DNA from 2 places in the Colwellia aquaemaris genome. Region 1 is predicted to be linked to the other one. Evidence: riboswitches for the same ligand, from Rfam matches in the RefSeq annotation. Region 1 holds a riboswitch; the other holds the start of a gene.

Region 1 (16,511 bases):
TCATGCCAGTGAGCATATTGTTGCGGCGATTGAGTTAGCGAATCAATGCCACTTTTGTTTATCCAGCTTGCAATATGAATATCCTACAGAGCTTGTACCTAAAGGTTTTTCTGCAAGTTCTTATTTGAAACATCTTGTTGGAAAAGGTATCGCGTTACGTTTTTCGGGCGATATTCCACATGATATTCAACAAATAATAGATAAGGAACTCACGTTAATTACAGAGCAAGGTTATGAGTACTTTTTTTTAACCATTTATGACATAGTTCAATATGCAAAATCACAAAAAATACTCTATCAAGGGCGAGGTTCGGCCGCTAATTCTATAGTCTGTTATTGCTTAGAGATCACCTCAGTTGACCCCAGACAAATATCAGTATTGTTTGAACGTTTTATTTCAAAAGAAAGAAATGAACCACCTGATATTGATGTTGATTTTGAACATCAACGTCGTGAAGAAATTTTTCAGTATATCTATCAAAAATATGGGCGAGAGCACGCAGCCATAGCGGCAACCGTAATAACTTATCGACTTAAGAGTGCTATTAGGGAAGTAGGTAAAGTTTTTGGTTTTAATGACAGCCAGTTAAGCTTTTTCATTAAAAACATAAATCGCCGTCAGCGAAAAATCCCCTGGCAAGAGCAAGTTTTTGAGCTTGGTTTAGATAAAAGCAGCCAGCTTACTCAGCTATTTATCCAGCTTGTTGAAGAAATAATTGGTTTTCCTCGACATTTATCACAACATGTTGGTGGTTTTATTATTTCCTCTGGGCCTTTATATGAACTTGTGCCTGTGGAAAATGCCGCTATGGCGGAGCGAACTGTTATTCAGTGGGATAAATGTGATTTAGAAACGCTTGGGCTGTTAAAAGTTGATATATTAGCGCTCGGTATGTTAACGGCTATTCGTCGTGCTTTTAGTTATATTGAGCAACATTACCAGCATACCTTAAGTATTGCTGATATTACCCGTTTACCAGAAGACCCTCAAGTTTATAATATGTTACAACAGGCTGATACTGTTGGTGTTTTTCAAATAGAGTCGCGTGCTCAAATGAGTATGTTGCCTCGGCTAAAACCTCAATGCTATTATGATTTAGTCGTGCAAATTGCCATAGTACGACCAGGGCCAATTCAAGGTGATATGGTACATCCATACTTACGCCGCCGAGCAGGTATTGAGGCAATAGAATACCCGTCACAGGCGATTAAAGATGTACTGAGTCGTACCTTAGGCGTACCTATATTTCAAGAGCAAGTGATTAAAGTTGCTATGGTTGCCGCAGGCTTTAGTGGTGGGGAGGCCGATCAACTGCGCCGCGCTATGGCAAAATGGCAACGTAATGGTGAATTAGCACAATTTCGCGAAAAGCTTATTTCAGGTATGAAAGCGCGAGGTTACCAAGAAAACTTCGCACAGCGTATTTACCAGCAAATATGTGGTTTTGGTGAATACGGTTTTCCTGAATCCCATTCGGCGAGCTTTGCGGTACTCGCTTATGTTTCTGCCTGGCTAAAGTATTATTACCCTGTGGCATTTTATACTGGCTTATTAAACAGTTACCCAATGGGTTTTTATTCCCGATCACAATTAATACAAGACGCCCAGCGCCACGGTATTACGATTAATGAGATCGACATTAATTACTCAGCATTTGAGCACAGTATACAGTACCAAAAAATAACAAATAGCTATGATATTCAATTGGGTTTGACTATGGTGAAAGGGCTGTCAGAAAAGAGTGCTAAGCATTTGTTAAAACAAAAACCTCAGCAGGGCTATCAAGACTTTACCCAGTTAACTTGTCGTGCGTTAAGAGCCCAAGACATGAATATACTGGCTAGTGCCAATGCTTTAAAGTCATTGGCAGATAATCGTTATCAAGCACGTTGGCAGCTAATGAACTCAGAGCATCATTTGCCTTTGTGGCAAGCGGCTAAAAAAAGTATGCCGGAATTGATAATACAAAATGAGTTTAGCTTTGCACCTAGCGCAATGGATAATTTACTTGAAGACTACGCCAGTACTGGGGTTAGTGTTAATCAACACCCCATTGCTTTATTGCTTGCAGATAAAGAGCAGCAGCAATACTTGCAACAGTGCACGCTAGCAAGCGACTTATTCAGCACGGCTAGTAACAGCGTAGTTTCTGTTGTCGGGTTAGTTACCGGCCGGCAAAGCCCAGGTACAGCTTCCGGCGTGACATTTATTACGTTAGAGGATCATACTGGCAACACCAATGTAGTGGTATGGCAAGCAACGGCTAATGCTCAAAAAAGTGCATTTTTGACGGCTAAAATTTTAAAGGTTACCGGCATTATTGAGCGAGAAGGTGATGTGATTCATGTTATTGCTGGAAGATTAGTCGACTTATCTGATTGCATTAAAGAGCTAAAAATTGCTGCTAGAAACTTCCATTAGCGATTGTTCTTAATCGTTATTTAGTAGTTCGTCGTAAAAAAAACGCCACTTATCGAACTCACTCCGCGCTAGTGTAAAGCAGTGTAAAGAACATTGTTCCCCATAATATCAACTCATACTATAGTTAACCTAATTAGAGTTTTACTGGGGAAGGTTTTGAAAGTTCGTGCAAATTGTAATGGCGAAATCAACAATCAAAATAGTGTACATAAAGCTTCGCGATATACAGCCAATAAAGCAAAAATGATAAATTGCAGCGCGGTTATGACTATAGCTATTGTTGTGAGTGCTTGTAGTACGCCAAGTGGTATGACAGAGCAAAATGCCTTACGTTATATAGAACAAAATACGCCGTTAAAGTGGCAATCAGCACCGGATGAAAAAAGCGAAGCAAGCGCTTTACAAAATGGCTGGCTGAAAAGCTTTAACGACAGTGCTTTAGAGCAAATGATCAGCTATGCCTTGCAACACAATTATCAATTACAAGCAGAGCGGGTTAATGTTGAATTAGCAAAAGCGCATTTAAAGGTAAGTGAGGCGTCTGATTTTCCTGAATTATCATTATCACTCGATAATTCAAGACGTAAGCAAGTAGCCAATAGCACCATAAGTTATCAAACTAACGCGACTATTAGTGCAGACCTACGCTATGAACTAGATTTGTGGGGAAAATTGTCTGATGAGCAAAACCAAAACCGTTTAAACTACGCTGCTGCACAGGCCAACTACCAGCAAAGTGAGCTAGATTTAGTTGTAAATATCACCAAAGCATGGTTTGACTTAACGCAAGCGCAGCAGTTACTTGCTTTGTATCAAGAGCGAGCTGATAACCTACAACGAAATTTAGTGATGATTCAATCATCCTACCAGCTAGGGCTCAATGATGCGCTAGATGTATATTTGACCAAAAACAATGTTAATCAAGAGTTGGCACGAGTAGCACAACAACAGCAAACACTAAAACAGAGAAGTCGTGCTTTAGAATTATTGCTGGGTGAATATCCGCTTGCCAAAATAACTTCTGAGCAGAATTTACCCATAATTGACAGTGAAATTTCTGTCGGACTACCTGCACAATTATTAACACGTCGAGCTGATATTCAAGCGAGTTGGTTACAGCTTCTAGCATTAGATGCTGGACTAGCGGTTGCGCATAAGCAGCGTTTTCCAAGTATGAACTTAACGGCCAATATCAGTGATGGCGATACCGACATTGCTGATTTACTTGATGGCGGGGCATTAGCTTGGTCATTACTGGGGAATATATCAGCACCTATTTTCAACGCTGGTCGACTTAAATCATTGGAGCAACAAGCCAAGTTAAATGTTGAGCAAAAAGAGCAGCAATATTTACAGCAAGTTTATCAAGCATTTTCCGATGTCGAAAATAGTTTGAGTGCCAGAGCGTCACTGGAACAACGTTATACCTATTACTTAAAAGCCCAGGAAAATGCACTAGCAGCTGAAAAGCTCTCATTCGATCAATATTTACGTGGTTTAGTCACTTATACCACAGTATTAGAGTCACAAAGGCGCTCATTTGATGCACAAACCACAGTGATCGAACTAACTAATCAATTACTACAAAACCGTGTTGATATATATAGCGCCTTAGGAGGCAATTACCTAGCGCCAACAAAGCAAGAGCGGCAAAACTCACAAAAACATAGTAGTGAGTTACATGTAGCAACTAATCACCGAACAAATATGGACAAGTAATGGCTGTTAAAATAAAAAAACTACTTCCAATAATCGTTTTATCTTCACTGATATTTGCCGCTTATGTTGTAACAAGTAATCCACCGTCAGCAAAGCGTGGTCGGCCAAGTATGGCACCGCAATTAAATGTGCAGGTACAAAAACTTACTCATGCTGACCTCAATATTACCATTGATAGCTATGGCACCATTAAACCCAGAACACAAAGTGTGCTACTGCCGCAAGTATCAGGACAAATAATTAGTATTAGTCCTAAATTTCGAGCTGGTGGCTTCTTTGAACAAGGAGATGTTTTGGTGCAGCTTGATCAACGAGATTTGCTGGCAGAAGTAAAGATAGCTCAAGCAAGCTTATTTAGTGCTAAGCAGAATTTTAGTGAAGAACAAGCACGGGTTGAGCAAGCAAAGCAAGACTGGCGCCGGTTAGGTAATAGTGAAACTGCGCCAGATTTAGTACTTCGTAAACCACAACTAATGGCAGCACAAGCTTCGGTATATTCTACCGAAGCAAGTTTAGCAAAGGCGGAATTAGCATTAGAACGTAGCAATATTGTTGCACCATATACAGGGCGAGTTTTAAGTAAGTCAGTTGATGTTGGGCAAGTGGTAAATTCAGGCACTCAGCTTGCAGAAATTTATGCTGTTGATTATGTTGAAGTTCGGTTGCCATTAAAAAACAAAGACTTACCCTATATGGTGTTACCTGAAAGTAGCCGTTATCAAAATGATAGTGAGCAAAAGCAGCCTGCGGTTACCATATATTCTGACTTGGCTGCGCGTCAAAGCTGGCAAGGTAAAGTGGTGCGTACCGAAGGAGCGTTTGATCAAAATTCGCAACAGCTGTTTGTTGTAGCGCAAATAGATGACCCGTATGGCAAGCATGAAAGTGGCAGTTTGCCATTAAAAATTGGCCAATATGTTAGCGCTAAAATAACTGGCAAAGTGATTGAAAAGGCATTAACCATACCTAATAAAGCCATTTATCAAGGCAGTTATGTATATATAGTTGAAGGCAATATTCTGAAACGGAAAAATATTTCCGTCGCTTGGCAAAACGATGATGTAGCAGTCATTAAATCGGGATTAGAGCCTCAACAATTATTGGTTTTAACTCCATTAGGCCAAGTTACCTCGGGTACGATTGTTAATATTAGCAGTATTGATGGCAAAGCGGTTGTTTCTAAAAATGTTAGAGAAAATAAAGGCGTAAAAAGAGGAAACAAAGCTGGCAATGATCAACGCAGAGACTCTGATACGCAAAAATTAAAGAACAATAAGGGAGTTGAGTCATGATCGCCTGGTTTGCAAAAAATCATGTTGCTGCCAACTTACTTATGATCACCATTTTGTTGGCTGGTATATTTTCAATTAAAAGCAGCATTCCGTTAGAAGTATTTCCTTCTTTTGAATCTGAAATTGTCAATGTCACTGTCGCTTTACGTGGTTCGACTCCTGAAGATGCTGAACAGGGTGTGGCAATACGTATCGAAGAAGCGGTGCAAGATCTACAAGGTATTAAGAAAATTACCAGTACTTCTGTGGAAGGGGCGGCTACCGTGCGTATTGAAGCCGACTCATCTACAGATGTGCGTGACCTATTAAACGATATTAAAAGCCGTGTTGACGCGATAAATACCTTTCCTGTTGATGCAGAAAAACCGGTAATTGCAATAGCACAACGTATTCGAGATGTGCTATCGGTTACTATCGCCTCTGATTATGGTGAAAAAGAAATACGTGAGTTTGCTGAGCAAGTACGTGATGATTTGCTACGTTTACCACAAGTTACGCAAGTTTCATTAGATGCGGTACGTGATTATGAAATCAGTATTGACATTAACCAAAGCAAACTTGACCAGTACCAACTAACTTTATCTGAAGTTTCAACAGCCATTAGCAATAGCTCGGTTGATATTTCAGCAGGTAATGTGCGTACTGACGGCGGCGATGTTTTAGTTAGAAATATAGGACAAGCTTATCGTAAAGATGAGTTTGAAAAGGTAGTAATAAAAACCGATACCGATGGCACTTTTTTACTTCTTGAAGATATTGCTCAAGTAAATGACGGTTTTGAAGAAACACCTTTACGAGCGCGTTTTAATGGCCAGCAAGGGGCGCTAATTGATGTTTTTCGTATTGGCAATCAAAGTGCCATTGATGTTGCGGATGCTGTAAAAGAGTATATTGATAATCGCCAAGCTACTTTACCTGAAGGTTTTATTTTAAGCTACTGGGATGACGATTCAGAAATCGTAAAAAGTCGCTTAAACACACTGATCACAAACGCGTTACAAGGCGGTTTTCTTGTTCTGTTGTTATTAACGTTATTTCTACGTCCTTCCATTGCTTTTTGGGTCTCGATTGGCATCCCCGTAAGTTTTATGGGCGCGTTTCTTATAATGCCTTTTTTTGATATATCCATAAATATCATGAGCTTATTTGGTTTTATTTTAGTGTTAGGTATTGTGGTAGATGATGCCATTGTGACCGGGGAGAATATATACCGCCACACCCAAACCGCATCTAGCGGTATAGAAGCTGCAATTAAAGGCACACAAGAAGTCGCAACCCCAGTAACCTTTGGTATTTTAACCACAGTCGCCGCGTTTCTACCTTTGGCGTTTATTGAAGGGCAGCGTGGAGCATTATTTGCGCAAATTCCTGTAATAGTCATTCCAGTATTGTTGTTTAGCTTGATTGAATCTAAATTTGTATTACCGTCACATTTAAAAAACTTACGACTACGTAGTGAAAAAACTCAACAATCAAAATTCAGTGTTTGGCAACAGCGCTTTGCTGATGGATTTGAAGCCTCAATATTGCGTTATTACAAGCCTTTATTGTCGTTAGCTATTCGCAATAGGTTCACCACCATCTCTTTATTTGTTGGCGTGTTTATTTTGATCTTAGCTTTTATCTTAAGTGGGTGGACAAAATTTGTCTTCTTCCCTCGTATACCAAGTGAAACCGCAAGAGGCAATATTACGATGCCGGTTGGTACCAACTTTGATGTTGTTGATGCCTATGTTGAGAAAATGTCTAATGCGGCGAAAACATTACAAGATAAGTACCGTGACGAAGAAGGCAATAGCATTATTTTAAATACCCTTGCAATTACTAGCGAAGAAAAAGGCCGTGTACGTTTTGAAATTATTCCAGCGGATAAAAACAATACTGGCATTGGTACTGCGCAATTAGTTAAAGAATGGCGAGCGCTAATTGGGCCATTACCAGGTGCTGAAAGTGTCACCTTTAGAGCTGAATTTGGTCGTGGAGGAGATCCTCTCGATATACAACTTTCTGCAACTAATTTGAAAACTTTAGAGCAAGTGGCTGAAGAAGTAAAAGCGCGCATTCGAACCTATCCAACAGCGTTTGAAATTACCGATAGTCTCTCAGATGGTAAAGAAGAATTACAGATAGAATTAACCGAACAAGGTTATGCTATGGGGATGAGTAATTCGTGGATCACCCGCCAAGTACGAGATGCTTATTTTGGCGCACAAATTCAGCGGATACAAAGAGGGCGTGATGATGTTAGAGTGATGTTACGTTTTCCGTTGTCAGAGCGAAAATCGATAGCCAAGCTAAACGACATGCTAATTAACACACCAACGGGCGGCAAAGTGCCTTTGTCTCATGTTGCGAAATTGCAACCTGGCAAAAGTCCATCGGCAATAAAACGTATTGATAGATATCGCACGGTTAATGTAACCGCAGATGTAGATAAAAACACCACCAATATGACAGTGTTAAATGCCGATCTTACCTTGTTTTTAGATGAATTGATGCACAAATACCCTGGCGTTTCGTACACTTTAGAAGGTGAAGCACGTGAACAAGCAGAATCATTTAATAGCTTGGCGTGGGGGCTATTATTTGTATTCTTTATTATCTACTGTTTACTGGCGATACCGTTTAAGTCATACCTACAACCGATTATCGTGATGTCAGTTATTCCATTCGGTGCTATTGGCGCTATTATCGGCCATTGGATCATGGGTATGGATTTAACCATTATGAGTATACTTGGCTTGATGGCGCTTATTGGCGTAGTGGTAAATGACAGTTTAGTCTTAGTCGATTTTATTAATGGCAAAGTGCGCGCTGGAGAGAAGGTATTTGAGGCAGTATTAATCGCTGCACAGTCACGTTTTCGTCCGGTAATGCTGACCTCATTAACCACCTTTATTGGTTTAATGCCATTATTGTTTGAAAAAGCGACACAAGCACAGTTTTTGATCCCTATGGCAGTATCATTAGGGTTTGGTATTATCTTCGCAACTTTTATTACCTTAATACTGGTGCCGGTAAACTACTTGCTTGTTGAAGATGTAAAGTCTTTAACCGTAAGAGGTAAACGTAAGCTTATTACGCAGTTAAGTTGATAAGTCATATGATGACAGCGAATAACAATTTATTTTGTTATTCGCTGAGTTATCGTTAAACTACAGTTAAACTTTACCAGATAATGACATTGTTATGGCTGAACAAAACTCCCCAGAAGAAACCATATTTTCAAAAATTATTCGCCAAGAAATACCAACACCATTACTTTTTCAAGATGAGCTTGTGACTGCTTTTCGTGATATTACCCCGCAAGCTAAAAGTCATATATTAATTGTGCCGAATAAACTTATTCCAACGGTTAACCATATAGAGCAAGAAGACGAACTTACCATTGGTCGTATGTTCACGGTAGCGCGAAAATTGGCCAAAGAAGAGGGCATAGCCGAAGACGGTTATCGTTTGATCATGAATTGTAATCAACATGGTGGCCAAGAGGTTTATCATATCCATATGCACTTAGTTGGTGGGCAACCTTTAGGGCGAATGCTGGCTGCGCAATAGCTTTTATTGCCTTATAAGCAACATTTCTAATATATACAGCGTAAATTTAAGCTTTACGCTGTACTTTTAAATAAATATTGTTAGTATGCACACCGAACCAAGGGGTGCCTTAAAATCGACAACGATTTCAAAGGCTGAGATGCGCTGTTATTAGTGAATATAACTTAGCGAACCCTTAGAACCTGAACCGGATAGTACCGGCGTAGGAATGGTTACGCTAATCGCATACCATTTTGTAAAATTAAATTTTACCGTGTAACGTATGTTAGCGGTTGATAATAATTTTACAGATTGTTAACGAGCCGCTTTCTAACTTCTCCATGCCGGATCCCATAACGTATTCTTAATAGAATTTATGAGATCATAATGAATATTTCTAAATCTGCCATTTCAATCGCAGTAACATCATACTTAATATCTTTTGCTAGCACCTCTAATGCTAATGAAAACCAAGATATTGAAACAATTACAGTTACTTCAAGCTTTAATCAAAAGTCACTCGCTCAAGTTCCAACAAGCGTCGCTGTAATTGGCGAACAAAAAATTAATGACCAAGCTATTCAGCACTTTGAAGAAGTCATCCAAAATATAGCGAACTTTAATTTTTCTGGTGGTACTTCACGTCCTAAATACCTGCAAATTCGTGGCGTTGGTGAACGCTCTGAATATCGCGGAGCGCCTAATTCATCAGTTGGTTTTATCGTTGACGATATTGACCTTTCAGGTTTAGGTATGGCAGCGTCAATGTACGACGTACAACAAGTTGAAGTGCTTAGAGGGCCACAAGGTGCTAGGTTTGGTGCTAATGCGTTAGCAGGTTTAGTTTATGTTAAGTCTAATGAAGCGACACAAACCTCTGAACATGGTTTTAAAGCCACTGCAGGTAATGACGACCTCATTAATTTAGCTGGTTACAGTTCAGGGGCTATTTCAGAAGATTTAAGCTATCGCGTATCAGTAGAGCAACACCAACAAAATGGTTACCGAGACAACAGCTTTTTAGGTAAAGACGATACCAACGGTATTGATGAATTCTCAGGAAGGTTTAAGCTTCACTACACAGCAACAGAAGATCTAACTGTACACTTTACTTATATTTTTGCTGATAACGACAATGGTTTTGACGCCTGGACACTAGATAATAACGGTTTTAATACCCTGACCGATAATCCTGGTGTTGATAACCAAAAATCTCACGGCGGCGCGCTTAAGTTCAGCTATGATGGTTTATCTTTTGCTAAATTAGAGGCGATCAGCAGTTATACCACAACAAAGCATGAACACGCTTATGATGGTGACTGGGCAAATGCTGATTATTGGGCAAGTAAAAACTGTGGTGATGAAGCCAATAATGAACCGTGCGAGTACAGCTATTTATGGGCTAAAAAAGCCGACCGTGATGTTTGGTCACAAGAATTTAGACTTTCTTCGAATGATTCATCACGAATTTTTGACCATACCACGGCTTGGTTACTAGGTACTTATATTAGTCGCTTAAGTGAAAGTAATGATTTAGATTCATTATACAATGGTTGGCCAGATGAAATTCTTGATTCAATATACTCAGCAAACAATTATGCTGTTTTTGGACAGTTAGATAGCATTTTACCACAAGCACATGAATTATCTGTAGGTTTGCGCGTTGAAAAACGTACAACAGATTATTCTGATAGTGCTGGTGATAGTTTTGATCCTTCTGAAACTATGTGGGGTGGGCATATTGCACTTAGTCGTGCAATTAACAATGAACATTCAGCTTATATGCGAATTGCTCGAGGGTACAAAGCTGGTGGTTTCAACATGGGCTTACCTGAGCAATTAGCTCAGTACAAAGAGTTTGATACAGAAACCTTAGTAAACTATGAGTTAGGCTTAAAATCTAGCTTACTTGATAACAACTTGGTTAGCCGTTTAGCTGTGTTTTACATGGACAGGAAAGATCAGCAAGTTAACGCATCACAGCAAAATCCTGACAAACCTCAACAATTTACAATTTACACGGCAAATGCAGCGAGCTCGAGTAGCTACGGTTTGGAGTTAGAGCTGAATTATCAAATGACGAATAATCTAACTATAGATACAACACTAGGCTATCTAAATGCCACCTATGATAATTATGCTTATAAAGATAAATATGGCGCTACTATTGATATTTCAGGCAGAGAGCTCGCCCATGCGCCTAAATATACTTTTAGCTTAGGTGCTACCTATCGTAATGATGATGGCTTAGTGGCTAATATTAATTGGTCGGGCAAAGATGCGTTCTATTTTTCTGATAGTCATGATGAAAAGTCTGCAAGTTCAAAACTACTTAATGCCAAAATTGGTTATGAATTTTCCGATTGGTCAGTATCACTTTGGGCACGTAATTTAACTGATGAAAAAGTCGCTACACGCGGTTTTTACTTTGGTAATGAACCTGATTTAGGCTGGGCTGCGAAAAAGTACGTACGCTATGGCGCTCCAAGACAAGTTGGTGTTACTTTAGACTATAATTTTTAATCAACTTTTTGAGTGGTTTAAGGCAATATATCGCCGCAAAGTGTTATATATTGCCTTTAATATTAATAAGAGAATAAAACATGAAAATTTCAATTGAAATTAGTTTATATCCACTAGCAGAAGAAAAATTTAAAACTGAAATTTGGGCTTTTATTAAACGTTTACGTTTAGTTGAAGGGTTAAATGTTGTGACAAACGGTATGAGCACGCAAGTTTTTGGTGATTACGACTTAGCCACCAGACATGTGATGGCAGAAATAAAACACGTACATGAAACCTTAAATGCGGCGGTATTTGTCTGTAAATTTATCGGTGGTGATCGCTCTGTTGTTGAAGCGGAGTCGTAATGACTAATTCTATCAGCGCTGCTTCTGAAATTGTGACATATTTTACCACTTTACCAGTGTTAGAGTTAATCGCTGTAGTAGCCTCCTTACTTTATGTGTTATTGGCGGCAAAAGGTAATATTTGGTGCTGGCCAGCGGCAATATTAAGTACCATTTTATATACTGTTATTTTTTACGATGTTTATTTATGGATGGACAGTGCGTTACAACTCTATTATCTAGTCATGGCTTTATATGGCTGGTATTGCTGGCAAAAAAATGTGGCGAAGGCTTGTGATGATGGCGGTAATGAAAATTTAGCTGATAAGGTTAATAATCAAGCGTTACCGTATAGCCAATGGTCGCTGCAACGCCATAGCATAGCAATTATTGCATTATCGCTATTGTCACTGGTTCTTGGTTGGCTAATGGCAACCTATACGCCGACACATTTTCCTTATCTTGATAGTGCCACTACAGTTTTTGCAGTATTTGCTACCTACTTAATTACACAAAAAGTGCTTGAGAACTGGTTATACTTTATCGTTATTGATTTTGTTTCTATCTATCTTTATATCGAAAAGTCACTGGTGCCAACCGCAGCCTTATTTGCATGTTATGTGATACTTGCTGCTTATGGTTATTGGCAATGGCGTAAAATGTATCAACAGCAAAATAATAATCTAGTTACTGATACCACGTCTGTTGTGGCTTAGGGGCAGGTAATTGTTTGGCCAATTTAATACAAAAGCTATCTTAAGCTTGCAGATCGGGACAAATGACATTTGCATCAATAAAAAGCCTAATAAGAATGAATTCGCTTTAATTGAGCGTTTGTTATTACTACCATGCTTTGCATCGTGCTCGGTTACCGAGATTAAAATATTTGAAGCAGGGCTTAGCCAACCTTGCTTTCAAGTTAAATACCAAGGACGTTATTATGCAGCAAAATGTATTGCCGACAACAAGGGTGAGCTTGCGGCTAATATATTGGCAAGTGAGCAGGGTATAGCGGCGAACATATTTTATAGTGATGCACATTGGCTCATTAATGAATTTCTACCTGGCAACTCACTAGATGACTCGTTAATGTGCCAAAACGACAAAATGGGCATTATGGTAAACCTATTAGCTCAATGTCACGGTATCGACTATACATCAAGCACTAAAGTTAAATCGTTCAGGCTAGTAAAATTATCAATTAATGATTTGCTCTTTAATTTATTAAATAAGGTTCAGCTTCCTAGGGCGTCATATCAAGCATTAAAAACTGTTATCACATACGAACAATCACGCTTAACTGATGTAATAAAAGTAACTAATAGCCAAAATATTTTTTGCCATGGCGACGCAAACTTTACTAATGCCATTGCTGTTAGCAAGAATTTAGTTAATGGCAAAAATAACCATGAAACTGCGTTTAAATTAATTGATTTTGACAGTGCTTGTATAGCACCTATTGAATATGATCTTGCCATGCTATTGGCCGTTAATGAATTCGAAGCAGAGCATATAAGGTTAATAACTTCACTGTATTATCAGCAGCAATTAGCACAAAATTTGGCCTTATCGCAGAGAGAAAAACAAAAGAATATTGAAACGACAACAGCAGCTAATACTAGGTCATTTTATGGTAATGAAATTGTCGACAATCTGGCAGGTAATACCCAAACATCTATGGATTCACACATATTGACGGTTACGTGTTACTACTCATTATCTTTAATAATCAATGGTTTGTGGTATTTATCTTATTATCAGTTAAATAAGAGTGCCAGCTATCAAAAACGTGCTGTAAAACAGTTTTCCTTACTTAAAAAGCAACACCCTAAGACACAAATTGTTATTGATGAAATGAGATAAGGCGCTGAAATCTTACGATTAGTGGTAGTGCGTGAATGACCAGCATAGCGCATAATTAAACTAACCTCACTTATTGGTCGTATTGTGTGAATTGGAAAGAATTTATAGAAAATAGAAATCGCTTATTTTGGCTAGTGCATACTGCTGGCTGGTGTGGTTTTGCCTTGGTTCATTATCTAGGTTCATTACTTCACGATTTACGTGATATTTTTTTAGTGATCATTTTACTAAATGCATATGCCGGCTGGTTATTCACAATTCCATTAAGATACATCTATCGTCGTATATGGAATTTCACCCCTTTAAAAATTGCAATAGTGGTAATTTTAACGTCCTATTTTACCGGCGTTCTTTGGCAAATTGTTAAGAACATTAACTATTGGGAAATCTACAAACACGGTTATCGTCCCGACTTTATTTTGTATTACACTAAAAATAGTTTGCTATCTTTCTTTATTATTTTAAGTTGGAGTGGCTTATATTTTGGTACTAAATACTACCAAATGCTGCAAAAAGAAAAGCAAAATGTTCTACGTGCCAATACCGTAGCGCATCAAGCGCAATTGAAAATGTTGCGTTATCAGCTTAATCCTCATTTTTTGTTTAACACGCTAAATGCCATTTCCACGCTTATACTGGTGCAAGAAAATAAAACCGCCAATGGCATGGTGACCAAACTTAGTGAATTTCTGCGATACTCACTAGATAAAGATCCGATGAAGCGTGTCACACTCGACAGTGAACTTCATGCCTTGAAGCTTTATTTAGACATTGAAAAAGTACGTTTTGAAGAACGATTGCAAGTGAGCTTTGATATTGCCGAAGATTGTAATTTGGCCTTAGTGCCTAGCATGGTATTGCAGCCATTAGCTGAAAACTCGATAAAATACGCTATAGCTGTACAAGAGGCAGGTGGCAATATTCATGTTTCAGTGCATAGATTTGGCAATGATTTATTGGTTGAGCTATCTGATAATGGCCCAGGTGCGGAAATTAAAAATGGTAACTTATTTAGAGAAAATGGCGTAGGCTTAGCGAACACACGTGAAAGGTTGCAAGCACTGTATCAGAATGATTTTTCTTTAGTTGTTGCCAACAATACACCATCTGGTGTTAAAATCAGCATACGAATTCCTTACGAAATTGGTAGTCGAGTATGAGCAAGAAGCTCTCTACAATCATAGTTGATGACGAACCCTTGGCAAGAAAGGGCCTAGCAGTACGTCTGGAAGAACACAAAGATATTGAGATTATTGCTCAATGTACTAATGGCCGTGAAGCGCTGGAAGCGGTTAGAGCTTATCAACCAGATCTAATTTTTTTAGACATTCAAATGCCGGGTTTAAACGGTTTTGAGGTGGTTGAAGCGATTATAGAGCAGGGATTAGCACTACCTATGGTGGTGTTTGTAACGGCTTTTGATCAATATGCCATGCAAGCATTTGAAGTACACGCGCAAGATTACTTGTTAAAGCCAGCTGATGAACAACGTTTAGCACAAACACTCGATAAGATTCGCCAAAATGTAAGTAGCGAAGTAAATGCACTTCATAAGTCCAAACTAGTGCGCTTAGTTAGCGATGTTACGGGTAACGATTGTGAAAAAATTCTGCAAGAACTAGAAAACAATGAGCCAGTCAGTATTTCTAGTTATTCAGACGTTTTAGCAATAAAGGATGCTGGCGAAGTAAGTCGGGTGCCGGTAAAAGACATTTTATGGATTGACGCTGCGGGTGATTATATGTGTGTTCATACCGAAAATAATACCCATATTTTACGTAAAACTATGAAACAGCTAGAAGAAATTTTAGATCCTAAACAGTTTTTACGCAGTCACCGTTCGACCATAGTCAATAAACATTATATTGATAAGTTTTGTAGTCAGCTAAATGGTGAATACTATTTAGTGATGTCAAATGGCAAAGAGCTTAAAGTTAGTCGTAGTTATAAAGATAAAGTGAAAAAGGCCGTTGTTGCTTAAGCAATTTTATCTGTGCTAAAAATCAATGTTATGTTGGAAATATAAAAAGGTAAACAGCTAATGTTTACCTTTTTTTACCTCTGATATTAGCACCGAGTAATGAAAATTATTCGGCTAATTCAAGCGGTCCCACCTCAACAACAAGTTTGCCGAAGTTTTCCCCCTGCAATAGACCGATAAATGCTTTAGCTGCCTGTTCTAAGCCTTGAACCTTATCCTCACGGAAAATAATTTTACCTTGTGCAAGCCATTGTGCCATTGCCTGGCTAAATTCGTTATAACGATGACCATAGTCATCAAAAACAATAAAACCTTGCATTTTAATGCGCTTAACCAATAATAAGCCCATTAATTGTGACATTCTGTCAGGCCCTGAAGGTAACTCGATAGCGTTATATTGAGATATTAAGCCACATAAAGGCACACGTGCGCTGGCATTAAGTAATGGCATGACGGCGTCAAATACCGCGCCACCAACATTTTCAAAATAAACATCAATACCCTTAGGACAGTGCTGGGCAAGTTGCTCTGCTAAGTTAGCGTCTTTATGATTAATGCAGGCATCAAAACCTAATGTTTCTGTAACATAGCGACATTTTTCTTCACTGCCAGCAACACCAACAACATGACAACCTTGTAACTTAGCAATTTGACCGACTAAACTACCGACCGCGCCACTTGCAGCCGCGACAACAACGGTTTCACCCGCTTTCGGTTGACCAATATCTAAAAGTCCCATATAAGCTGTTAAGCCAGGCATACCTAATACGCCAAGCGCGTAAGAAGGAGAAGTAAGTTCTCTCGGTAACTTTAGTAACTCATCGCCATTAGATACGGCGTAGTCTTGC
Region 2 (16,511 bases), on a different contig from region 1:
CTTTGTATAAATTCAAAAAGTTGTTTTGTATGAAAAACGTACTAATCTCTATAGGTATAAAACGACATGGAGGTTGCTGTGCATGGATGAAAAGCAATCACAAACACAGTAAAACTTGCTAATAGTTTCTGGTTCGTTTTTTTGTGTTTATAGTTCGGTGCAACATGTTTTTTCATACCGTTAACGTTCATAGCTAAGTATCTTATGTTTTTGAAAATCAAAGAATATCTTTATCAAAAGATGCTGTTCTTTCACGATAAATGAACCTACCACGTACTTTAAATTAAGTTGCTGAGCAAAAAATTGGAGGATAAAGATTATGACACCAGAATATATTGTTGTTCATACCGCCGCTTTTAATGGCAATAATTGTGATCGTGACATGATAGATCGTTGGCATAAAGTTAGAAATTGGTCAGGGATTGGCTATCACTTTGTAATTTTAAATGACAAGCATAGTAGTAAAGCTGATGGCACGATTGAAAATGGTCGAGCCACCAATAAAGCAGGAGCGCATGCTCTTGGCTTAAATAGCCGTTCACTTGGAATTTGCTGCATAGGCCATGGCGATATCAATGACTTTACGCCGGCGCAATATGAAAGTTTATATCAGCTTGTTAGACAATTAATGACAGAATACTCCATCCCTGTCGATAAAGTGATAGGCCATCGAGAATTAAACACGTTAGCGGATAATGAGGTAATATCCTCTCGTTACCGTACCAGTAAATCTTGCCCAGGTAATAAAATTGATATGGACTTTATTCGTCAACAATTGCCGGGTAACCTGAAAACAGAAGAAGACCAAACTTCTCTAGTGTCGGCCGAGTCGCGATTAGCCATAACAAATGCCATTGCCGTTTTACAGCAGCATAGCGCACAGTTTCCCAATGCTCAGGATGAACTAAATGAATTTGTTTATCATCCTGAGGTTATTGCGATTAGGCAGTAAAGGTTCGTAACGTTAATACAAAACGGCTTGCATGGCTTTTGTTGCTGCAATTGGCTGCTGAGCTTGAGTTATTGCCGTTACCACAGCAACACCACTGACGCCTGTTTGCCAAACTTGCGGTGCCCGCTGCAGGTTAATACCGCCTATTGCGACTACTGGAATATCATTGGTTAAATTCATTAACTGCTGTAAATTACTTATACCCTGTATTTGTCCGGTCATATCTTTAGTTTTTGTTGGGAATATTGCACCAACAGCTAAGTATGAAGGTTGCAACTGTTGCGCTAATAAAAGCTCATAGCAACCATGGGTACTAACGCCAAGCCGTAATCCTGCGGCAGAAATAGCTGTTAAATCTGCTTTAGCTAAGTCTTCTTGACCAATATGAACACCATAAGCGCCATACTTTATTGCCAGTTGCCAATGATCGTTGATAAATAGTCGGCATTGATAATCTCGCGCTAACGTTATTGCTTTTACAATGATTGGCTCTAACGCTTCATCAGACATATTTTTAATGCGTAACTGAATAATTTTAATACCTAAAGGCAGCAAAAGTGTGAGCCATTCAATTGAGTCTACCACAGGGTATAAACCTAATTTTTCGCCTTTTGCTAAGTTTAGGGAAGGAAACGTTGATGGAGGCGAGATATCACCTTCTTGGTTGATAACTTGTGGAAAATAGGCGGGTTTTGTTGGCCAAGGCCCTTGCTCAAAAGCGCCGTAATAATGATTGTTTTTGTCTATTCTATTAGTACTTATCGCTAAGCCTTGGTTAATAAAGGTTTTACTTAAAGTGAATGCGTCTCTAAGCAAATAGCCGTGTGCTAAAAAGCTGGTTAGCGCACTAGCAAAGCTGCAGCCACCACCATGGCTATGGCTAGTCTCGATATAAGCAGATTGTAGTTGGTAGCGTTGCAAGTCATTATTCGCTAATTTCTGCACACACGTATCAAGGCAGTATTTCCTGACACTGTAGGTATTACTTATGTCATTTTGATGACCGCCTTTAACGATCACAGCATTGCAGCCTAAGCTTATTATTTTTTCACTTATCGCTATATTGTTGTCGTTTCCGGTGTCGCTATTGATAAGTTTGCTGAGTTTTTTAGCCTCATTAAGGTTGGGAGTAATAACGTCTAGCAACGGCATTAATGGTAGTAATGCCTCGGCAGGAATGTTAGATAAACTGCCGCCAACACTGGCTTGGCCAACAGGATCATAAACCACGATTAAGTCTGCTATTTGCTGTTTCAGCTCTGACAGTAAATTCACCAGCCAATTTATTTGGGCACTGTTGGTGATTAAGCCGATTTTTATCGTGCGTGGTGGTTTATCAAAACGTAGCGCCTGTGCTTGCTCTGCTAATATTGCTATCTCGGTAGGATTTATCGATAAAAGTTTAGTCGAGTTTTGTACGGTATTGGCGGTAATTAAATGACAAACTTCAACATCAAGGCGATGGCCTGTTTTTATATCTGCCGCAATGCCAGCACCGCCCGAGCAGTCGGCTCCCGAAATTGTCCAAATAATAGGTTTTATTTTCTGCAGCGTATGCTCGGCTGGTGATTTTGTCATGAGTTATTCTCTACATGGTGCCAAAAAGGCGTATCTAAGGTTGGAGTGCTTGGTTGTGCTGTTTGACGCTCTGGCATAGTGCCAGCAACATAACCTGACTCACCTGCTGCTATTGCTTTGGCAAATGCTTTCGCCATTAATACAGGATTGTCGGCAAGTGCAACGGCACTATTAAGAAGTACACCGTCATAGCCCATTTCCATGGCAAGACAGGCATCTGATGGTTTGCCAATGCCTGCGTCGAGTATTAAGGTTGCTTCAGGTAATCGCATGCGAATACACTGTAAATTGTACGGATTCATCAAGCCTTTTCCTGTTCCAATAGGCGATGCCCAAGGCATGATGACTTGACAGCCTAAGTGGTAAAGACGCTGACAAATGACTAAATCATCAGTGCAATACGGTAGTACTTTAAAGCCATCAGCGAGTAATTGTTCGGCGGCGGTAAGTAATTCGACAGGGTCAGGTTGTAGGTTATAGTCATCACCTATGACTTCTAGCTTTATCCAATCTGTGTTAAATAACTCTCGGCTCATTTTCGCCAGTGTTACTGCTTCTTTAGCATTTTTACAGCCGGCAGTATTTGGCAATAAAAATCCTTGCCTTTGCTTTACTATATCTTGGATATAGAGCCATATTTTTTCGCCTGCTTGTGCATGCGGGTTTTGCCGTTTAAGTGACAAAGTCACCACTTGTGATTCGCTGGCAAGTATTGCTTGTTTCATAACTTCAGGAGAAGGGTAAAGCGCTGAGCCAATCAGTAAACGGCTATTGAGTTGCTGGCCATAAATAGTTAATGACATTTGTTAACCTCCAACAACGGGAAATAATATATCGATACTGTCGCCATTTTTGATGTTGGTAACTGCATAGTCATCTTTACCAACAAACTCGCTATTAAGCGCTAATGCAAAGCTTTGTTGTAACTGATTTTTTGGCAGTGTTTCTGGTAATGTTTGCTCGATAGTAATGGGGCTTGGCAAGTGAGATAAATCGAACACTTTGCCATTTAAGTAGATTTTCATGCTATATCTCGGTTAATTTATCTGTTGAATTCGATGTTATGGGTAACAAATGGGAATATTGATAGTGTTCGGCTTCCTTGCTACTTTTTTGGAATAAATAATTAACGTGCTCAATAACTTGCGAAAGCACCACGGGTGCTATTAAAAAACCATGGCGATATAGGCCATTGACTTGTATTAAATTATCTTTGCTAATTATTTTTGGTTGGTTATTGCTAAAGGCTGGGCGAAGTTGACTTATATGCTGGCGAATATTGGCTTCAGCAAAGCCCGAATGTACGCTATAGGCGGCACTTAGTAATTCCATAGCTGAGCGTACCGTCATTGGGCCAGTATCGTCACTTTCAATTTCGGTTGCACCTACCACAAAGTGACCTTTCCCTTTGGGGGCAATATAAAGTTGGTAGCGTGGGTGCATTAACCTTACAGGCCTTGAAATGTTGACTTCGGGAGCAAAAAGTTGAAATAGTTCGCCACGTACAGCGCGTAAATCTTTAAGCTCAGCGTTTGTTAAATCTCCTCTTGCTATCGAGCTTTTTGCACCTATACCACGACAATCAATAATTAAATCAAATGCTTTTTGTATTTCTGAGCCGTTTCCCGTTTGATAACTTAGTTTTGTTTTATTGGTGTTTATTCCGGTAACTCTGCTGTTGCTAAACCAGTTGATTCCCTCACTAAATAACTGTTCTTTTAGTGAAATGAGTAACTTACGATTGCCAATTTGCCCCTCGTCTGGCAAAAATATGGCTTGTGAAAAACGATGGCTGAGCTCAGGCTCGAGATTGAACAATTGCTGGCGATTTACTTGTTGGCGCTGATGTGAGCTGTAATTATTCGCTAGAAAACGTTGTAGTCGATGGTAGTCGCCAATATCTTGCTCGTGGCTGACAACCAGTGAGCCTTTTTGTTGGAAAAAATTGTAACCTGATAAAGTGCTAAGTAGTTGCGGCCACAATGTTAGTGACGCAAAGCCCATACTGACAATGTTTGCTGGGCTATGCATGGCTTCACCAAGTGGTGTTAGTAAACCTGCGGCCGCATAAGCCGCGCTTTGTTGACCGTTTTTGTCATCTTTGTCGAACAAGGTTACCTGATAGCCTTGTCGATTCAGCGACAAAGCTATCAAACGGCCCATGAGTCCGGCGCCAATTATTGCGATGGATGGCATGGTTATATTCCTCGCCGTTATTCAGCTAAGGTTTTATCTATGCTGTGGTAAATCTCACTGCCGCTGGCTTTAAATTCTTGTGATTTTTTAGCCATACCTTGAGCGGAAATGTCGATAGTTTCATCAAGTAATTTTATTTTGATTGCTTGCTCTTGACCATGTTCATCTATCTCAGCGGCATAATCTCGGACTTCTTGAGATATTTTCATAGAGCAAAATTTCGGACCACACATGGAGCAAAAGTGGGCAACTTTACCTGACTCTTGAGGCAAGGTTTCGTCATGGTAGGCACGGGCGCGTTCTGGGTCTAAACCGATATTGAATTGATCGTACCAACGAAACTCAAAGCGTGCCTTTGACATGGCATTGTCGCGAATTTGGGCACCCGGATGACCTTTAGCTAAATCCCCTGCGTGTGCGGCAATTTTATAGGTTATTAGTCCTTCTTTAACATCTTCTTTATTTGGTAAGCCTAAGTGTTCTTTTGGTGTTACATAACAAAGCATGGCACAGCCATACCAACCTATATTCGCCGCGCCAATGCCAGAAGTTATATGATCATACCCTGGTGCAATATCTGTGGTTAGCGGCCCCAAGGTATAGAAAGGGGCTTCACCACAATGCTTTAATTGCTCGGTCATATTTTTTTGTACCATATGCAGGGGTACATGCCCGGGGCCTTCGATAATGGTTTGTACATCGTGTTGCCAAGCTATTTTAGTTAATTCACCAAGCGTTTTTAACTCTGAAAATTGCGCTTCATCATTAGCATCAGCGACAGAGCCGGGGCGTAAACCATCTCCTAAGGAGAATGAGACATCGTATGCTTTTAAGATTTCGCAGATATCTTCGAAATGAGTATAAAGGAAGTTTTCTTTATGATGCGCTAAACACCATTTCGCCATAATAGAACCACCACGGGAAACAATGCCGGTGACTCGTTTTGCAGTCATGGGAATGTAACGTAAAAGCACACCAGCATGAATGGTAAAGTAATCAACGCCTTGTTCGGCTTGTTCAATTAAGGTGTCGCGGAATATCTCCCAAGTAAGGTCTTCAGCAATGCCATTGACTTTTTCTAAGGCTTGATAAATAGGCACGGTACCAATGGGTACTGGAGAATTGCGGATGATCCACTCGCGGGTTTCATGAATATAGCGACCTGTTGAAAGGTCCATCACCGTATCTGCGCCCCATTTAGTTGACCAAACGAGTTTCTCTACTTCTTCTTCAATTGACGAGGTAACAGCGGAATTGCCAATATTAGCGTTTACTTTTATTAAAAAGTTACGTCCTATAATCATAGGCTCGGATTCAGGGTGATTGATATTAGCAGGAATAATGGCTCTACCACGGGCCACTTCTTCACGGACAAATTCCGGGGTAATTTGCTCTGGAATATTGGCACCGAATGACTGTCCTTGGTGTTGTTGAAGTAATAAATCGTCCTTTACTTCTTGGCGCTTCAAGTTTTCGCGAATGGCGATATATTCCATTTCAGGGGTAATAATGCCTTGGCGGGCATAGTGCATTTGGGTGACATTTTTTCCGACTTTTGCTTTGCGTACTTTTGGTAAATGTTCAAAGCGTATGTGATCTAGCCCTTCATCTGCTAAGCGTTGCTGACTATAGCTAGAGCTTTTACCGGATAAAAATTCTACATCGCCGCGCGCGTCAATCCAGTTATCGCGCAAACGGGGAATACCTTGGTGAACATCGATTTCAATAGCGCCATCGGTATAGAAACCTGATGTATCATAAACACATAAAGGGGCATTTTTTTCATACACGGCGTTATCTTTGGTACCACTAACTAAGGTATCGGAGAGTATTATTTCGCGCATACCGACACGAATATCGTGTATTTCTCCGGGTACATAAACTTTTTTTGAATTTGGAAATGATTGATCGGCAACATTCTTTAAAAAATTTGCTGCTTGCTCGCGACGCTCGCGTCTAGAAATTGAACTCATGGTCTCTCACCTGTTTTTATAAATAAAAGTTAGGCGGAGCTATATTGGGGTAGTAACGAGGAGAAACAAAATTAGCAATAATAGAAAATTGCTAGTGATGCTACTCACTTGTTCCCTTCGCAGATGTTAATCTAATCAGGTTCTACGGATCCCGCTTTCGCGATCTCAGCCCTATGGCACTCCGACAAGTCAATACGTTTAGTTATGCTAAACGAGGCTAGATTCTAGCGTGAAAAATTGTTGATTATCAATAATTAATTTATAAAATTTGTTTTATTAGCTCCATTTTTGCATTTTACGATAAATGGTCGAAGGGTTAACTTCGAGTAATGCCGCTGCTTTGGTGATATTGCCATCACATTGCGCTATTGCATGTTCAATGGCATTTTTTTCAACCTGTTCAAGTGGAATAATTTCTGTGTTATTTGCTGGCTTTGCTACGGCACTTGTCGCTGGAGCTTGCATCGCTTGACTAGGAGAGCTAGGTAGAATTTGATTAATGGTTAATTGCTCAGCCAGTAAAGGTTGGATCATTTTTAAGGTAATTTCTTTACCGTTATTCATAATACAGGCGCTGTGAATGGTGTTTTCTAATTGCCTTACATTGCCTGGCCAAGGGTAAGAAACAATAAAATCACGCGCGTTAGCGCTAAAAGCAACAAAGCTTTTCTGTTGCTGTTGATTATATTTTTCTAAAAAATGCTTAGCAATGATAAAGGCATCTTGCTCTCGTTCACGCAATGGCGGTAAATTTAATGGAATAACATTAAGGCGGTAGTATAAATCCTCTCGAAATTCATTTTGATTTACGGCATCACTTAGCTTGACCGATGATGCAGCAATAATTTGAGCGTCAAATTTCATTAATTTAGTATCACCTAAGGCGGTAAACTCTCGCTCTTGAATAACACGTAATAATTTTGCTTGTAATGGCATTGGCAAGGTGGTGATTTCATCCAGAAATATTGTGCCGCCATTACTTTGTGAGAGCAATCCTTCTTGGTCAGTAACAGCACCAGTAAAGGCACCTTTTTTGTGGCCAAAGAGCTGTGATTCAATTAAGGTTTCGGAAAAGTTAGCGCAATTAACGGCAATAAAACTGCCATCGCGTTTACAACCTGATTCATGACAAGCTTTGGCGACAAGCTCTTTGCCTGTCCCTGTCTCGCCATGAATATAAATGGGGACATTGGCCCCAGCCGCGACAGAAATATTTTCAATTAACTGCTTTATTGGCGTACTTTCGCCAATGATTGTTTGATTAATTTTAGTCAGTGCTGGCTGGCTATTATTACTGTTAATACTATCTTGAACTAGCATCACTAGCTCAGAGTTTTTCCAAGGTTTAGAAATAAACTTTTCAATAATTGCGTCATTAAAACCAGCAGACACTGAGTCAAAGTCTTCGTAAGCACTGAGCATTATGCGTTTGGTGTCTGGCCACAACTGTTTTACCTGTGAAAGTAGCTTATCACCAGTAATATCTGGCATACGTTGGTCAGATATGATTAATACTGGCTGGTTGTCTTTAATATAAGCTAATGCTAACCGTGGTGAGGTAAAGGTTTCAATACGTACATCAACTCGCATTAACGTACGTTTTAAAGCCGCAAGAATTTCGTGTTCGTCATCCACCAAAATAACTAATGGTCTATTATCTGTTACTTCCATTACTTAGCTTTCCCTAACAACTTTCTGTTGCTTGTTAATTTCGCTGCCTTGATGCAGCACGTAGGCGATAAGCCTCTTTTGGCTGAGTTCCTGATGTGATACTAATGAGTCAATTTGAGCCTGTGACAGTACAGTTTTTTCACTTAATAATTTATGTTGCTCATGATTTAAAATATCTTGTGCTAATACCATCTCGGGTTTTAATTCGTTAATAGCTTTTGCAATTTCAAGGCTTTCATTGGCATTCGGATCGTTAAGCATGTCAGAAAATAGATAGAATATTTTGCTGTCGAAAATATTCCCTAGGCTTTTTTTCATAATGATTAGAGCTTCTTGCGGGCTAATACATAGGCCCGTAAACTGCCCAGAAACCAGCAAGTCAAAATGTGCCACAATTGCCAAAATGCGTGATGTTATAGGGATTTCATCAGCGGTTAAATGTTCGGGTACCCCAGAGCCATCATAATGTTCGTTGATATGTTTTATTATTTTAGCGCACGGCGATAACGATGCCACAGATGTTAATATTTCAGCGCTAACCTGCGGATATTTAATCCAGCTTTGCTGTTCTTGTATGGTCATTTTATGCCAAGGTATTGTCGTCAATGTAGCAGGCAAGCTGCTAATGCCAATACGGTAAAATAAACCTGCAAGGTAGACATGGACGCGGTGTGGCTCCTTTAATTTCATTCTGCGAGCCAACATTTTACTTTGTTGTGCAACTCTGAAGGTATGCCCTGTTATGTCGTGTGTTTGCATCGCGACTAAATTAGCACTTAATTGTAATAGCTCATTGTTGAGTAAAGATAATTTTTGACTTTGATTAACAACACTATTGTGTTGAGCTTGTAAAAAGTGGCTCACCTTTTCCATTGAACTTTGATTGGCAGACAATCTTTGGTTATCGAGTTTTAAGCTTTTTACAATGGCAAGCTTTTTGTTTTCGCTGCGCAATTCTGTGATCAATTTTGCCAAAGTTGCTTTTAATTCTCCGTTGTCCCATGGTTTAGTGATATAGGCAGAAATTTTTCCTTCATTTATGGCTTTTTTAGCTAGCTCTGTATCTGCGTAGCCCGTAAGCACAATACGTTTACTGCGACTGTTAATCTTAACTATATGAGCCAAAAAGTCTGCGCCGTTAATGTTCGGCATTTTCATATCTGTAATGACAAGCTGGGTTGGTGTTTCTTGAAAAAACGCGATTGCCGCGGCCGCGTCAGTGAAAGCATGTACTTGATAATCGCTGCGCAAAACCCGCTGCAAGGCATTGAGAACTTCTTGTTCATCATCTAGCAATAAAACTGACGGTAACATGTCTTAATCCTAAAAAAATTTAGTTAAAGATGAAATAGTTGCATAAACTCATGCTAGCATTATAGTTAATGAAATGTGAAGTATTTAAGGATGTTTACACGATGAAAGGAGCTATTTTTACGGGCTTTGCTGACTATGTAGAGCAAGAGTTTGGTCTTACCGTTTGGCTAAAAACGCTTGAAAGCTGTGAACTTGCATCTAATGGGGAGTATTTAGCAACAGAATTATACGAAGACGTAGAGTTTAATGTGTTGGTTGAAGCATTAGCGAGAATTGTTGATATTGAAAAAGAGTCGCTGCTTAGAGACTTTGGTAAGCATTTTTTCCCCGTCTTGATGTCGCTCGGCGTTTCGCTTGTTAAAGAAATAGACAACCTATTTGATTTTATGAGAGCTGTTGATAGTGTAATACACATTGAAGTGCAAAAAAGCGACCCTCTGGCTTATACACCAACCTTACTTTATGACCAGCCGCAAGATAATGTACTCATTGTTAGATACTTGTCACAAAGAAAAATGTGCCATTTTGCTGAAGGGCTAATTTTGGGGGCAGCGGAACATTTTGGAGAAAGCGCAATACTTAGCCAAAGTAAGTGTTTATGTAAAGGAGATGAACATTGCCTGATTCGGGTCGAGATCTAAACACGACATTAACAGAAAAGGTCGCTTTGCTTGAAAAAGCCTTAGTACGAGAGCGTAATGCTAAGAAAAAACTTGAGGCTAAATTAAGCCAAAAAGCCGACGTGATCCTGTCTGAGAATAAAGAGTTTTTAGATTCATACGAAAGAACGACAAGTCGACAAGTGCAGTTGCAGTTTTTAGCAAGCTTAACGCAAGAATTGCTTTTGGATAAAAGTATTGAAGATTCGTTTTGTCATTTTGCCGAAAACGTAACCAAATTATTAGAAAATAGTACTGCTATCGTGATTCGCATTCACGCAACAGGTAACAATAACATTTGGCTTTTATCTGAACAGCAAGGAAATTGGCAAGCAAAACAATGGCAAGAGAAATATCTAGCAAGCATTAAGCCCTTTTTACTGAGCGAAGATACTCGCTGGCATCGATTTGAAATAAGCAAAGGGGAGCAAAATGACACGTTTTTCTCTTTGTTAGACAATGATACGGTTTTGTATCTATCAATGAGGGTAACGACTAACGAAAGGTGGTTGGTATTGCTTGATATCAACCATTATTGCTATAGCGATGACTTCAAACAAACGATGGATATTGCAGTACAGCAATTTAGTGCAGCGATAAAACGTCGGGTGACTAAAATTGAATTAGCTTACAATTATCGTGATTTACACAATACGGTAGATGAGCTTAAGTCAACCCAACAACAGTTAGTCCATAGTGAGAAAATGAGTTCATTAGGACAGTTGGCAGCAGGTGTCGCACATGAAATCAACAATCCTATTGGTTATATTTCAAGTAATTTAAATGTTTTAAAAGATTACCTTGAAATATATGAGCAGGCCTTTGCTCAACTACCTAGTAAACTTTTTGAACAATTGCATAATCAGCGTGAATTGACGTTTGCCCGTGAAGATGTTGATGAGTTGCTTGAGTCTTGTATTGTTGGTGTTGAACGCGTTACGGAAATTGTTGCTAGTTTGAAAACCTTTTCTCGAAAAGAACATGATGAATTCTCTGCAATACATATTAATGATGTGATCGAAAGCGCCTTAAAAATTGTCTGGAATAAACTTAAATATGACCATGAAGTAGTGCAAGAATTGTCGCTTAAACTCCCTGAAATTCAAGGAAATTATGGGCAGCTTCAGCAAGTTTTTGTTAACTTATTTGTTAATGCTTGCCAAGCGATGAAAGAAAGTGGCGAATTAAGAATTGAAAGTGCGTTGGTGGATGATTATATCGAAGTCAATGTACATGATACGGGGTGTGGTATGGATGAATCAGTGCTACGGCACTTATTTGACCCATTCTATACCACTAAAGATGAGAGTGAAGGCACAGGTTTAGGCTTGTCGGTTTCCTATGCCATTGTTGAAAAGCATAATGCAACCATAAGCGTAAACTCCAAACCTGATCAAGGCTGTACGTTTACGCTTAAATTTCCTGTTCTCTGTAATGCTACTTCTAACTAACAAGTTTTTCTTTAGAGCTGTGCAACGATATTTTTCGGGCTATAAATATGAAAAATGTCGTAGCGGCTGGTGGCTAAATTATGCTGCTCTGATGTTCTAAATGAAATTGACACCTCAACATCACTACCATTTAACTCAGACTTTTTATCACAATAAAGCATGGCACTAATTGGATAAATCCCCTTATTTAGTTCCAAAGAACCCGTTAAAACCTGCTCTGATTCAAAACGAGTCATTAAATGAATTTTCTTATCAATCACGCGCTTATTATTCATATCAATGCGGGCATAACATGAACTAATTTTAGACATAGTATCTGAACCTAGGTTTATTGATTGATTTTTAACGTAAAACTCAACACCGACTTGTAAACGACCTTTTTTTCGGCTTGGAAAAAGCCCATTTAGACGATACATGCTTTTACTTGGTTGGCTTATGCCATAGCTTTTGTGGCTTGATAAAGAAAAGCGAGTTTCATTCATGACAAATGAACCAACATCATCACTTAGTGCTGCCTGTTTAGCATTTGATGGCAGCGGGTAAACACGGGTGATCCAACCAGGAAATAAGTCTGCTTTGTTTACCGCCTGTGCTAAAACTTCATTACTACCCACATGATAGGGGTTTAGTGTTCTTAGTATTTCAAGTTCATTTTCCGCTTTTGTTAACAAAATAGTTTTATCATCTAACTGGGCATTGAGCGTTTTAGCTTTTTTCCACTGCATAGCAGCAATTCCACCTATAGCTAGCGTAAACACAGCTAGAATTGTTACTTTAATTAAAGACTCCGTAAATGATGTAGTTCGGCGACTATATCTTTCTTTTCTATAATAGCTACTCATAGTATTCCCCTCACTCTCTTTGTAACTTTGCTCTTAATATTGTTCTCAGTTGCAAGTGCTTTGCCAATTGTAATTTTGTTATTTTTCAGTTGGTTATATTTTTCCTGTTAAAAATAGTCTAAACAGCTTTGCAAATTGCAACAGTGATAACTGCATTATGCGAAATGAAATAATCCCTTTTGTTTAACTTTATGAAAAATAAGGGAAAAAAATAGGCAAGGAATCTGCAATGGCTTTCGTTGAGTAGATTTAAATACATTATTGAAAAATGTGAGGAGAAATGTATGCAAACAAATTCATTGAAGGTAGCCGTTGCTGCTATTTTGCTGTCGACGAGTAGCGCTGCATACAGTGTCACTCAAGTTGATATTGAATTGCAGCTACTGCTTGATATTTCAGGAAGTATAGATACGCAAGAATATGATTTACAGCTGCAAGGTTACCAAGCCGCGTTTGAAAGCAGTAATGTGCAAAATGCCATCATTAACGGTACAGAAGGGCAAATAGCGGTTCAGCTTATTATGTGGTCAGGCCCTAATCAACAAAGTGTTATGATTGATTGGACCTTAGTCGATAGTGCAAGTAGTGCTGACACTTTAGCTGCCAACATTGGCGCTATTGCACGACCTTTCTCAGGTTGGACTGCAATTGGTGAAGCTGTAGAGTACGCATACCCACTGTTTGAAAATAATGGCTTTGCAGGCTTTGAGCAAATTATTGATATTTCAGGAGATGGCACTAATAACTCTGGCATTTCTCCAAGTACCGCTACAGATAACGCTATTGATGCTGGTATTGATACCATTAATGGCATAGTGATAACCACTAGTCAAAATGTTGTTGACCAATACTTAGATGAAGTGATTGCCGGCGAAAGTCCATTTTTACTAGCTCCAGGGAATTTTGACGATTTTCAAACAGCGATTGAGAACAAAATTGTTGCTGAAATTGAAGGCTCTCAACCTATTGGTGCCGTATCTGTTCCAGAGCCAGGAACAATAGGATTATTTGCTATTCCAGCCCTATTTCTTTGTTTTAGAAAACGCGCTACTAAGGAGAAAGTATCATGAGAATTGCTAATGTAATGACCCTGTTTTTTGTTCTAGTTTTTGGCGCTGCTGAAGCAGCAACAGCCAGTAATTTTTCTTTCGATTTTGGCGTTATTCGTCATAACGATGTAGGTGAACCAATTGCCTTTGAAAAAACAACGCAGATCCCAATCGTCAATGGTGTTGAAACCACACTTTATGGTTTAGTGGTTACCAGTGATGACGACGAGCAGTTTAATTTAAACTCTGTGCATATAGTACCTATACAGAATGAGCGTGGTAATTTAAAAAAGGTTATGGGTAAAGCTATGGTTATTAAAAAGCGTGGTGCAATATTTATGCGTACAGACTTCGACGATTTACCTGGCGATTATCAAATGGAAATCTATATTGATAATGAATTGCGTCACACCATTAATTATCAGCTTGCTGATACAACGTTAGCTAAGCGCTAATTTCACTTTCCTCACTGAGCCGGACAAGGATGTCTAACTCATTTTATCTTCGCTAATATTGTGAATTTATTCGCTAATTTACATTAATAACATTGTTAATTTTGTTGTGAATTCCTTAATATCACTATTAAGTATAATTAATACGTGAAATGGAATGAACTTATGGCTGAATCTAGCAACGAAACCTCTACTGAACAGGCAACAAATACCTTAAATCCAACCAACTTACTAAAAGATGAAATTGATCAAGTAAGCCACTTTTATAATGTCATAGTTGAGTTTTTTACTAACTATAGCTTTCAACTCGTTGGCGCATTTATTATTTTTATTATCGGCTACATGTTTGCCGGAAAAATAGCAAAACTCGTGCTAAGTGTATGTGAACGACACAAGCTGGATGTCACTTTAAGTCGATTTTTAGCCAATACCAGCAAAATGCTGATAGTAGTGATGATTACTATTGTTGCACTTGGTAAATTAGGTATTAGTGTAACGCCATTTATTGCCGCTATTGGTGCTATTTCTTTAGGTGCTGGTTTGGCTTTGCAGGGGTTATTGGCAAACTATGCTGCTGGCTTCAATATTATAATAATTCGCCCATTTGTGGTTGGTGACACTATTACCGTACAAGGTGTTACTGGGCAGGTGAAAGAAGTGTTGTTGGCATATACCATACTTGCAGATGAAGATAATGTTGAAATAACTATCCCAAATAAACACATAGTAGGAGAAGTACTGCACAACTCAAAAAATGACTCGCTACTTGAGCTAAGTGTTGGTATCGATTATGCGGAAAACCCATTAGAAGTTGTTGCCATGTTAGAAAAGGCATTAAATGATTTAGATATTGTTAGCGATGCTCGTAAACCGCAAATCGGCATAGATGAATTTGCTGATAGCGCTATTACTATTGCGGTACGTTTATGGACGCCAACCGCTAATTTGTATAGCGCAAAATATAAAGCATATAAAGAGATATACTTAACACTTGAACGAGCGAAAATTAAAATACCGTTTCCACAACGTGATGTTCACCTTATTAAGGAAGCGAGCTAATTTTCATTTTGAATAAAGTTACAAAATGTCGCTAGGAAAATCGCGCTTAGACCGTTTTATTGCGCAGCAGTGCCAAATAAGCCGCCGTAGCGTGCGGCTTATGCTGGCACAAGGCCGTGTTTTAGTTAATGGTATTGTTGCGCGTGATATAGATGAAATTATCGATAGCTTCACTGATATTGTTGTTGATGGGAAAGTTATTCAAGCCAATTCTGCACATTATATTATGTTACATAAGCCGGTAGGGGTTGTTAGCGCAACCAAAGATAGCCAGCATAAGACAGTTATAGATCTTCTAGATTATTCGTTTAAAGAGCAACTGCATATTGTTGGCCGACTTGATCTTAATACCTCAGGCTTAGTTTTGCTAACCAATGATAGTCGGTGGTCTGAACGGCTTACCCAACCAGAGCGTAAAGTTAGTAAGCGCTATTTAGTAACATTGAAAAATAAGCTAACTCATGATTATATAGCGGCCTTTGCCAATGGTATGTACTTTGAATATGAAGATATCACCACCAAACCCGCTAAACTGACAATTCTTGATTGTTATAAAGCTGAGGTTGAATTAATAGAAGGGCGGTATCACCAAATTAAGCGTATGTTTGGTCGTTTTAGAAACCCGGTCGTTAGTTTACATCGTGATAAAATTGGCCATTTAGAGCTTGATCAGCAACTTGCTGTTGGTGAATATCGAAAACTGACATTAAATGAAGTTGAAGCAATTAATTGATAATTAAGTATCTTTTCGCTGCGCCAATAAAAATAACAAGTAACCATTAAAACCTAAGGAATAATTGAAATGAAATATATTATGCTGTTAGTCGTCATTGGCATTATTATTAGCTTTTTTGTACGCAATAACGCTAATCGTGAAGCGGCTAAAGTAAACGCAGCAAAAGCAGCGGAATTTTTACAGAATAATAAACATGTCGAAGGTGTTATTGAAACGGCATCTGGCTTACAACTGAAGGTATTGACGCCGGGAGAGGGCGAGGTGCATCCAAGCGCAAGCTCTAAGGTAAAAGTACATTATCACGGCACCTTGCTAGACGGAACGGTATTTGATAGCTCTGTCGAAAGAAATGAACCAATTAGTTTTGGCTTAAAGCAAGTGATAAAAGGTTGGACGGAAGGCCTGCAACTGATGGTTGTAGGGGAAAAAACACGGCTATTTATTCCGGCAGAGCTTGGATATGGTAATAGTGCGGCGGGTAAAATTCCACCGGGTTCATTGCTAATTTTTGACGTTGAATTGTTAGCAATCGACTAGGTGGTGATCTTTGTTTATTACATATAAATAAAGATTAACAGC

The links. Region 1 has a riboswitch for thiamine pyrophosphate ahead of AC27HL_RS18255 (TonB-dependent receptor). Riboswitches for the same ligand answer to the same signal wherever they lie in the genome.
Region 2: linked by a shared signal. The riboswitch ahead of thiC (phosphomethylpyrimidine synthase ThiC) and the one ahead of AC27HL_RS18255 (TonB-dependent receptor) in region 1 are both predicted to bind thiamine pyrophosphate.

What each region holds. Positions count from the first base shown of each region.
Region 1 is NZ_BAAJLV010000010.1:25,330-41,840, forward strand. Features, by position in the region: gene AC27HL_RS18230 (error-prone DNA polymerase) at 1-2,422, shown strand, start outside; gene AC27HL_RS18235 (efflux transporter outer membrane subunit) at 2,579-4,141, shown strand; gene AC27HL_RS18240 (efflux RND transporter periplasmic adaptor subunit) at 4,141-5,433, shown strand; gene AC27HL_RS18245 (efflux RND transporter permease subunit) at 5,430-8,528, shown strand; gene AC27HL_RS18250 (HIT domain-containing protein) at 8,623-8,991, shown strand; TPP riboswitch at 9,082-9,217, shown strand; gene AC27HL_RS18255 (TonB-dependent receptor) at 9,358-11,493, shown strand; gene AC27HL_RS18260 (hypothetical protein) at 11,574-11,840, shown strand; gene pnuC (nicotinamide riboside transporter PnuC) at 11,840-12,535, shown strand; gene AC27HL_RS18270 (phosphotransferase) at 12,546-13,682, shown strand; gene AC27HL_RS18275 (sensor histidine kinase) at 13,769-14,842, shown strand; gene AC27HL_RS18280 (LytR/AlgR family response regulator transcription factor) at 14,839-15,663, shown strand; gene AC27HL_RS18285 (NADP-dependent oxidoreductase) at 15,770-16,511, opposite strand, start outside.
Region 2 is NZ_BAAJLV010000001.1:693,236-709,746, forward strand. Features, by position in the region: gene AC27HL_RS03045 (N-acetylmuramoyl-L-alanine amidase) at 320-952, shown strand; gene thiE (thiamine phosphate synthase) at 965-2,530, opposite strand; gene AC27HL_RS03055 (thiazole synthase) at 2,527-3,333, opposite strand; gene thiS (sulfur carrier protein ThiS) at 3,337-3,555, opposite strand; gene AC27HL_RS03065 (FAD-dependent oxidoreductase) at 3,557-4,726, opposite strand; gene thiC (phosphomethylpyrimidine synthase ThiC) at 4,744-6,699, opposite strand; TPP riboswitch at 6,795-6,893, opposite strand; gene AC27HL_RS03075 (sigma-54-dependent transcriptional regulator) at 6,976-8,370, opposite strand; gene AC27HL_RS03080 (HD domain-containing phosphohydrolase) at 8,374-9,684, opposite strand; gene AC27HL_RS03085 (heme NO-binding domain-containing protein) at 9,786-10,325, shown strand; gene AC27HL_RS03090 (sensor histidine kinase) at 10,301-11,794, shown strand; gene AC27HL_RS03095 (hypothetical protein) at 11,806-12,636, opposite strand; gene AC27HL_RS03100 (DUF1194 domain-containing protein) at 12,921-13,706, shown strand; gene AC27HL_RS03105 (hypothetical protein) at 13,703-14,140, shown strand; gene AC27HL_RS03110 (mechanosensitive ion channel family protein) at 14,303-15,196, shown strand; gene AC27HL_RS03115 (pseudouridine synthase) at 15,222-15,929, shown strand; gene bamJ (BamJ family beta-barrel-assembly machinery protein) at 15,999-16,469, shown strand.